Regions from separate parts of the Clostridium novyi NT genome, predicted to be linked through region 2. Evidence: riboswitches for the same ligand, from Rfam matches in the RefSeq annotation. Region 2 holds a riboswitch; the other holds the start of a gene.
The links. A riboswitch is a leader RNA that binds a small molecule or an ion and turns the genes downstream of it on or off. The one in region 2 is predicted to bind thiamine pyrophosphate.

Region 1 (5,019 bases), 1.1 Mb from region 2:
ATAATATCCGAAGCTTTTATTTTATTATGAACATAACAATACCCATCCCATAATATAATTTTCTTATTTGGTGTATTCTCTTGTATATATGATCCCAAATTTTTATCTGGTAAAAATATTATCTCATTACTTTCTAAATTATTAACTATCTCAATTGCATTTGAAGATGTGCAACATACATCAACCACAGACTTAACCTCTGCAGTAGAATTTATATAGCAAACTACTTTAGCATTTGGATGTTTTTCCTTTAGTTTTAAAACATCCTCCTTAGTAATCATATTAGCCATAGGACAAATCGCCTTTGGAGTTGGAAAAATAACTTTTTTATTAGGCGATAAAATTTTGGCACTTTCCGCCATAAATTTCACTCCACAAAATACTATAGTATCTTCTTTGCATTTTTCTCCTACATCAATTAAAAAATAAGAATCCCCTATGTAATCCGCTACTTCTTGTACATCTTTAGGCTGATAAAAATGTGCTAAAATAACTGCATTTTTTTCTTTTTTTAATTTCATAATTTTATCTTTTAAATCAATTTCCATTCATTACACGCCCTTCTACACCTTATAATTTAATATATACACATGTGTATATACACCTTAAATAATATACCATTTAATTTAATTTTTATCAATATATTTTATAACCATTTTTATACTTATTTTACACTTTAAATCTTGGTATATAACATAATATTTTCCATAATATATTGTGAGTTTATACCAAGTAATATATTATATAAATATATTATCTAATGAGGAGGTAATTAATAATGAAAATAAAATTTAAAAAACCATTTAATAATCCCGTTATACGTATAATATATTTTGTATCTATAGTTTTAATTGCCATATATTTGTTTCAAACATATGGATCTAATAAAGGAGAAATTATTGAATGTAAGAACTGTTATTGTTTTAAAGATCAATGGAATAATATAAAAAATAATCCTTCTATAAATAAAAATGCAAAGGTTTTAAGTTGTTGGTTATATTATGACAAAGCCTCTCCTAAACCCGCTCTTAAAATCATGTTAATAAATAAAAATAAGTTTCATAGATTTCAATACGTTGATGCTATATGTAAAAATGATGAGATTGTACTAGAGTTTAATGGAACTTATAAAAATTTAGAAAATGAATTTTCTAAGGGGATTTCAACAGATGAATTTATGACTTCCCTTGATACAGTTTGGAAAAATGCACATAACATTTTCAAAACACCTAGTTCTAAATATAGTTTATTCGTTACATCAAAACACTCTAACTCTATAACTAAACAATCCAATGCATTCTATATTGGTAAAAATGGTGCTTTAACAAAAATTTCTGAAAAAGATTTTCCATTAAATGATGTTAACTATATGAATTGCTCAAAATTAGATGAACAAGATAAATCTTCGGAAAATGCCTGTATAATTTTTAAATAATATAATATAGTTTACAAATTTGCATAAATACTTTATACTTAGAACTATAAAACATAATATTTAATCGTTTGCGGGGGAGCCTTGAGCTGAGAAGGATAAAACCTGACCCTTAGAACCTGATGTAGTTAGTACTATCGTAGGGAAGCAACTAGACTAATTGAATTAACATAACATGAAAACTTATTTTGTGTTATTTATTAGTATAAGCCTTCTTACATAGAAGGCTTATTTTTTTATATTAAATTGTTAAGGGGATGGATAAACTATGAATTACACAACACAAATGGATGCTGCTAAACGTGGCATAGTAACTAAGGAAATGGAAATAGTAGCAAAAAAAGAATGCATGGAAATTTCTAAATTAATGAATTTAGTAGCTACAGGTCAAGTAGCAATTCCAGCTAACAAAAATCATAAATCTTTAAGTCCAGAAGGAGTTGGACAAGACTTAAAAACTAAAATCAATGTAAATCTTGGTATTTCAAAAGATTGCTATAACATAGATGCTGAACTTGAAAAAGTAAAAAAAGCTGTAGAAATGAAGGCTGAAGCCATTATGGATCTTAGTTGCTACGGAAAAACTGAAGAATTTAGAAGAAAACTTATAGATATGTCTCCTGCTATGATTGGGACAGTTCCAATGTACGATGCAATTGGTTTTTATGATAAAGAACTTAAAGATATAACTGCCGAAGAATTACTTGCTGTTGTTGAAAAACATGCAAAAGATGGAGTTGACTTTATGACAATTCACTGTGGAATCAATCGTGAAACAGCAGAAGTTTTCAAAAGAAATCCTAGACTTATGAATTTAGTATCTAGAGGCGGAAGTTTACTTTTTGCTTGGATGCAATTAAATAATAAAGAAAATCCTTTCTATGAACACTTTGACAAAGTACTAGATATATGTGAAAAATATGATGTTACTATAAGTCTTGGAGATGCTTGTCGTCCTGGATGTATAGAAGATTCTACTGATCCTAGTCAAATAAAAGAATTAATAACTTTAGGAGAACTTACTAAACGTGCATGGGAAAGAAATGTCCAAATTATAATAGAAGGACCTGGACATATGTCTTTAAGTGAAATTAAAACAAATATGCTTCTTGAAAAGAAATTATGTCATAATGCTCCTTTCTATGTTTTAGGACCTATAGTAACAGATGTGGCTCCTGGATATGATCATATTACAAGTGCCATAGGTGGTGCTATTGCAGCTTCATTTGGTGCTGACTTCTTATGCTATGTAACACCTGCTGAACATCTTAGACTTCCAAACATAGATGATATGAAAGAAGGTATAATTGCAACTAAAATAGCCGCTCATGCAGCAGACATTGCTAAAGGTATTCCTGGAGCAAGAGACTGGGATAACAAAATGAGCAGAGCTAGACGTGATTTAGATTGGGATACTATGTTTGAGCTTGCAATTGATCCTGAAAAAGCTAAACGTTATAGAGCTGAATCTATACCAGAAGATGAACATACTTGTACTATGTGCGGAAAAATGTGCGCAGTTAGAAACATGAATAAGGTCATGGATGGTAAAAACATAAATATTTTAAGAGAAGATGACTAATAAGTCATACAAAATATAGCCTCCAAAAGCTATTGACTATCATTATAGCCAATAGCTTTTTATTTTGACTATTCGCTTTTTATTTCATATTTTGTATATTTATAGTAGAATATAATACATAGGAGGTACGTATCATGAATATTAGTAAAACTATAAGATCTCATTTTCAAAATAAATCTTTAAACTATATAAAATCTCATTATGGAAAATACATAAAAAGAAAACGTAACTTATCTAAAATAAAGAATTTTTTTAAGCATGCTTACGACTCATCTAATTCAGTAGATGACAGTACATGGGCAGATTTAAATATGGATGATGTATATTGTAGTATAGATAGAACATTTTCCACACCAGGTGAACAACATTTATATAAAGTTTTAAGAACTCCACTGTATGACAAATCTTTATTAGAAAAACGTAATGAACTAATCTCTTTTTTTCAAGATAATAGCTCAATTAGAGAAAAAATATCTTTAATATTACATAATCTTGATAAAACCGATAGCTATGTAGACTCCATTTTTTTTGAAGAAACAACAAACTATCCAAAGTACAAAATACTTTGTTATGTTTGTTCATTTTCTTTTATATTGTCCTTGTTTATGTGTTTATTTTGGGGATTTTCAAGATTCGGTATGATTGCCCTTTCACTATCATTTATAAATATGTTCATTCATTATAGTCTTAACAAAGTCATAAGAGAACAAGTTTTATCTATGGTTTATTTAGGAAACACCATAAGTGCCGCTGCAAGTATACTATACCTTAACTGTAAACAATTAAAGGAATATAACAATAAGTTAAATTCACTACTAAAAACTTTAGACCCTATACGCAAAAACACCTTTACTATAAATAGAATTGAAACTCTAGATATTGTAGGTGACTATGTAAACATAATGTTTCTTATTAAAGAAATCAACTACTTTAAATCTATAAGTACATTAATTAAGCATAAAAAAGATTTGTTAGATTTATATTTGATTATTGGTAAAATAGATACTCTTATATCTATAGCTTCTTTTAGAGACGGATTACCTAAATATACAAAACCAAATTTCGTTGATAATAGTAAATTTCTAAGTGTAACTAACTTAGAACATCCACTAATACAAAATGCTATACCTAACTCTATAGATATAAATAATTTTGGAATTATAATAACCGGCTCAAATATGTCAGGTAAGTCCACATTCTTAAGAACAGTTGGCGTTAATGCACTTTTAGCTCAAACTATATATACATGTATTGCTGATTCTTATTCTAGTAGTATTTTCAATATAATAACATCAATTAAACCTGGTGATGATCTACTAGGCGGAAAAAGTTATTACCTTGCAGAAGCAGAGGCATTGCTTAGAATAATAAATGCAAGTAATGAAAATATACCTTGTCTTTGTATGATTGACGAAATATATAGAGGAACAAATCCTATAGAAAGAATAAATGCATCATGCGAAATATTAAATTACCTCTCATCCCATAATGCTTTAACATTAGTTGCAACTCATGATTTACAACTTACAAAAATGACTAATGGATATAAATGTTATTACTTTAAAGAAGATGTTACAAACACCGGTCTTACATTTGATTACAAAATAAAAGAAGGTATATCTCCTACTAGAAATGCTGTAAAAATACTAAAATTTCTAGGATATCCTAGTGAAATAATAAATAAAACAGAAGAAAGAATAAAAGCCGTTGAATGATTTAATCATTTAACGGCTTTTATGATAATTATAAATAAATTACTACTTATTATTTCAGGAATCCTTTTAATATAGTTTCTTCTGCTTCCTTCTCTGTAAGTCCAAGTGACATAAGCTTCATCAATTGTTCTGAAGCTATTTTACCTATGGCAGCTTCATGAATTAATTCTGCATCTTCACATCTAGCATCAAGAGCTGGTATTGATGTAACTCTAGCATTACCCATTATGATTGAATCACATTCTATGTGTCCTCTTGATTTATTTTCACCATTCATCATAAAGTAGAAT
Region 2 (5,019 bases):
ATTAATTCTGATTTATTTTCTGAAGATGTGTTCATATTAATACATGGACTAACTTTATATGTTCCACCTTTAATACTCTCTTCAATATCTTTACACAACTGTTTTTCTTGTATTTTAGGTGCATTTTCTGGATTAGTCACAGCATGAACTACTTGTGGCGTCCCTCCTGCTATTATTATAGCCGTTGCAGCTACTCCAACCCCCTTGTTAATTTTTCTAAAAATGTCCATAAACTCACTTACCCCCATTTATTTTTCAAAATTACTTTTTTTATTATATCATTATTGATTTTAATTTTCAATTATAATTGAGTATCGTTATCACGAATTACTATAACTATTTATATCTTTTTTCCTATTTTTTATGCATAATTAGCAAAAAAATAGTACTAAGAAACTTAATTGTTTCTTAGTACTATTTAAAATTAATAATTATATTTTTCTAATATTTTTATTACTTCTTCTTTACTGTGAGTTTCAAATATTTTTTGTAAATCCTCTTTATTCCTTAATAAATCAACTATTTCAGCTAAAAATTTAATATGATCTTTATTATTTTCAGATGCTATAGTTATAATTAATTTTACAGGATCATTTTTGTCATTTCCAAAATTTACCGGATTTTTTAAAGTAACTAAACTAAAGGAAGTCTTATTAACTCCATCTTCTGGTCTTGCATGAGGTAACACTATATTAGGTGTTATAACCATGTAAGGTCCAAGTTCCTTTAACTTTTCTAATATAGCTTTTTCATATGAATGCTCAACATAGCCTTTGTCTATGAGTATTTTTACTCCAGCCTCTATAGCTTCCTCCCAATTGTTACACTCTACATTTAATTTTATAACCTCTGGTGTTATTACTTCACTTAACATATCTTTACCTTCTCCATATACCACTTATTTTATTTATTTGAAGTTATCATATTTCAAATCTTTAAAATTATACTCCTTTATTGTGGCAATATCAACCAATTTTATAAATTTAACTACAACTCTATACTTACTAAAAAATATATATTAAAAGCTCATAGAAATAAATTCATCTATAGAAATTGAATACTGAATTTCCTTTGGAAGTTCTTTATCTTTTCTAAAACCAACTCTTTTAAATGCTCTCCTTGAACGCTCATTTTTAAAGTTAATTTTTGCTATAACTTCATCAACTCTCCAATTAAAAAATGCATGTTTTAATCCCTCGAAAATAGCATTGGAACCAAGTCCTTTACCCCATTTTTCTCTATCTCCTATAACTACTACCATTTCTGTTGCATCTTTTTTAGGTACTAATCTTAAAAATCCTATAGGCTCTTCTCCCTTTGTATTTGTTGTTATCATAAAAAAAGCTCCATCTTGATTAAATAAATGTGTAAGTATTGGCATATTAACTCTACGCATTACATCTTTAATACTATTACATACGTTATTATATTCATTTAAATATTGGGTAACCATATTATCATGTAACCAATCTATCATTTTCCACGCATCTGATTTGAAAACTTCTCTGCGCAATTTAATACTATTATGTTTCATTAATACATATCCTCCTAAATATAATAAAAAAACCTCGCTATATCTCTAATTATAGATATAACAGGTTTTTCTATAGACACACATTAATGATAACAATATATTATATTTTAAGCAAATATTGTATATAGCTGTTTTTATGGTTACCTAAAGGATACATAGTTTTATATTGATATCCTTTATGAAAAATGCGTATTGCTACCTTATTCAAGGTTGTTTGACTAAATTATTTGTTTATTTTCAATCTTTTTATAGGTAATATTAAAAGAATAATAATGCATAATGCCCCTTCAACTCCAGCATAAGATATATTATACATAAATGAATATAGCCATACATTCATACCCTTTGGCGCATATTGTCCAAAATATACAGCTCCTGAAAGTACATTTACAAATACACTTAAAACTACTGCCATTAAGCTTCCTAATCCTATTTTTATCTTATTATCATTTCCAAATGTTCCTGCTAATCCTAATGCCATAGTTGCAAATATATAATCTAATAAAAACTGAGCAGGATTAACTATTGTAGCTCCATTTAATAATTTAAGTAGTCCAAATAGAATACCACTTGTAAGTCCCAAAGTATTTCCATAAAGTATAGAAAGAAGCATTGTTGGTAGCATAGAAAACAATGTTATTCCTCCCCCTTGAGGAAATTTAATAAACTCTATAAGATACAATACAAATGAAATTGCACTAAACATAGCTATTGTAACCATCTTTTTTGTAGTAAACTGTTCTTTTCTAATTTTTAATATGTATAGTATAAATAAAATTGCACTAACTCCTAAAATAACATAATTAATCATAATTTTCTCCTTCCTTTATGCTTGTACATTTAAAATAATATCTTTAACAGTCAATAATATTTCCAACGTAACATATAAACGATTTATATTAAAACTGTACTATTAGCCTCCCTTTTTTGTATTCCATAGTTATATTCATAAAAAATAAAAGCTATGTTCCAACTTAGAACATAGCTTTTTATATAGATTACTTTAATCCAAAATCTACAATCTTATAACTAATAACTTTTCCTACGTTGGCATTATCCACATCAGGTACAAGGGTTGATAAACTTTATCTCTCAGCCTACATTTAGGTAAGCACCCCTAGTTAAAAATATTCTTTTATGAAATAATTATACATCATTTTTTTATAAAATTCTATAGATTATTTCATTACCATAACTCTTATATTATTTAATTCATCTTCTGTAAAGTGTCTAAAGCTTCCAATATCTATACCGTCAATTTTTAAATTCATAATCCTAATTCTTTTTAATTTTACAACAGTGTATCCAAATGCTCTTGTCATTTTGCGAATTTGTCTATTTAGTCCTTGAGTTAATATAATCTTAAATGTACATTCATCAATCCTTCTTACTATACAAGTTCTTGTTTTAACACCCTTTAATTGAACTCCTTTTGACATGTTTTCTATAAATTCATCATCAAAGGGCTTGTCTACTTTGACTACATATTCTTTTTCATGCATATTTTCAGACTCTAAAATCTTATTTGATAGTTCACCATCATTAGTTAAAATTATTAACCCCTCTGATTTTTTATCTAATCTTCCAACAGGAAAAATGTAATCTCTGTAGTTAACAAAATCTATTATATTGGCTTTTATATCTTTCGATGAAGTACAAGTAATACCAACTGGCTTATTAAGCAAAATATAAACTTTTTTCTTAGGCTTGATTCTTTTGTTGTCTAGTAATATTTCGTCACTTTCCTCTACCCACTGACCAGGAATGCATAGCTTGCCATTTACTATAATTCTATTTTGTTCAATAATTCTATTTGCTTCTTTTCTGGAACAAATTCCATAATTACTTAAAAGTTTGTTTATTCTCATTTACTCCGTCCAATCTTTTTAATTTTAATACTTTTAAAATTTATATAATCTAAATACAAGTAATACTTATTATACATTACAGATATACTTTAGTAAAAATGTTCTTAAAATTTATAATAAAAAAACAGCAACAATATGTATAATATCATTGCTGTTTTTTATTCTATAAAATCAATCCAACAATAGTGGCTGTTAACACACTTACTAGAGTTGCACCATATAATAATTTTAATCCAAAACGTGCAACAACGTTTCCTTGTTCTTCGTGAAGTCCTTTTACTGCACCTGAAATAATTCCGATAGATGAAAAGTTTGCAAATGAAACTAAGAATACAGAAACTATACCAGTTGCTCTTGCTGATAGGTGAACTTCTCCACTTGATAATAAATTCATAGCAACAAATTCATTAGATACTAATTTAGTTGCCATTACACTTGCAGCTTTTATTGATTCATGGAACGGTACTCCCATTAAGAATGCAAATGGAGAGAATACATATCCAAGCATGTTTTGGAAACTAATTTTGAATATTCCCTTAAAGATTGCATTAATCATAGTAATTATAGCTACGAATCCAATTAGCATAGCACCAACTATAACAGCTACTTTGAATCCATCCATAATATATTCTCCAAGAACTTCAAAGAATGTTTGTTTCTTATCTTCTTGAACTACTAATATATCTTCTTCATCTGTTACAGTATATGGATTTATGATTGAGGCTATAATAAATCCACCAAGAAGATTTAAAACAAGGGCTGTTACAACATATCTAGGTTGTAATAAAACCATGTAAGAACCTACTATAGACATTGATACTGTGGACATTGCTGAGGCACATAGTGTATATAATCTGTGTTTTGGTAACAATCCAAGTTGCTTTTTCACAGAAATAAACACCTCTGATTGACCAAGAATTGCTGATGCTACAGCATTGTATGATTCTAATTTTCCCATTCCATTAACTTTACTTAAAACTATACCTATGTACTTAACAATAAAAGGCAGTATCTTCAAATATTGAAGAATACCTATTAAAGCTGAAATAAAAACTATTGGTAGAAGTACACTAATAAAAAATGAAAATTCATTAACATTAACTAGTCCACCAAATACAAAGTTTACTCCTTCTGCAGCCCATTTAAGTAACTCTTCAAAACTTTTCGCAATACCGCCTATTAAATAGTTTCCGAATCCTGTGTTTAATAATATAAAGCCAAATATAAATTGTAAAATGATCATAGTAATTACAGGCTTATACTTTACATTTTTCTTGTCATTACTTCCAATCCAAGCGAGAAGTAAGGTAACAATTAGTCCAATAATTCCAATAATATATTTCATTCTTTTGTTCCTCCTTGAATACTGCATCTTTAAAATAACTCAAATATAATTAAGTATTTTCTATTATCATTAAAAATATGCGTATTCTTCTTCATTTGTAATTTGATTATTAAAGTTTAACATTATCCATTATAAATGCTAGAGAAACGTTTGTGAATGACTATTTAAAATTCAGAATTAATTGATATTTTATACGTAAACGTAGTCATTAGCTACTGGTTGGAGTCCACGCTCTTTTATGGCATTATATACTTCTTTTACAGAACGTGTGT

Region 1: it holds a riboswitch for thiamine pyrophosphate, as region 2 does, so the genes downstream of both, thiC (phosphomethylpyrimidine synthase ThiC) here and thiT (energy-coupled thiamine transporter ThiT) in region 2, are expected to answer to the same signal.

The regions. Positions count from the first base shown of each region.
Region 1 covers NC_008593.1:1,747,072-1,752,090, forward strand. The annotation lists gene nadA (quinolinate synthase NadA) at 1-542, opposite strand, end outside; gene NT01CX_RS08150 (hypothetical protein) at 779-1,435, shown strand; TPP riboswitch at 1,498-1,596, shown strand; gene thiC (phosphomethylpyrimidine synthase ThiC) at 1,701-3,014, shown strand; gene NT01CX_RS08160 (MutS-related protein) at 3,149-4,729, shown strand; gene NT01CX_RS08165 (SufB/SufD family protein) at 4,779-5,019, opposite strand, start outside.
Region 2 covers NC_008593.1:597,599-602,617, reverse strand. The annotation lists gene NT01CX_RS02850 (NEAT domain-containing protein) at 1-230, opposite strand, end outside; gene NT01CX_RS02845 (PTS sugar transporter subunit IIA) at 425-874, opposite strand; gene NT01CX_RS02840 (GNAT family N-acetyltransferase) at 1,019-1,534, opposite strand; gene thiT (energy-coupled thiamine transporter ThiT) at 1,758-2,345, opposite strand; TPP riboswitch at 2,556-2,663, opposite strand; gene NT01CX_RS02830 (pseudouridine synthase) at 2,713-3,402, opposite strand; gene NT01CX_RS02825 (NupC/NupG family nucleoside CNT transporter) at 3,566-4,747, opposite strand; gene thiH (2-iminoacetate synthase ThiH) at 4,937-5,019, opposite strand, start outside.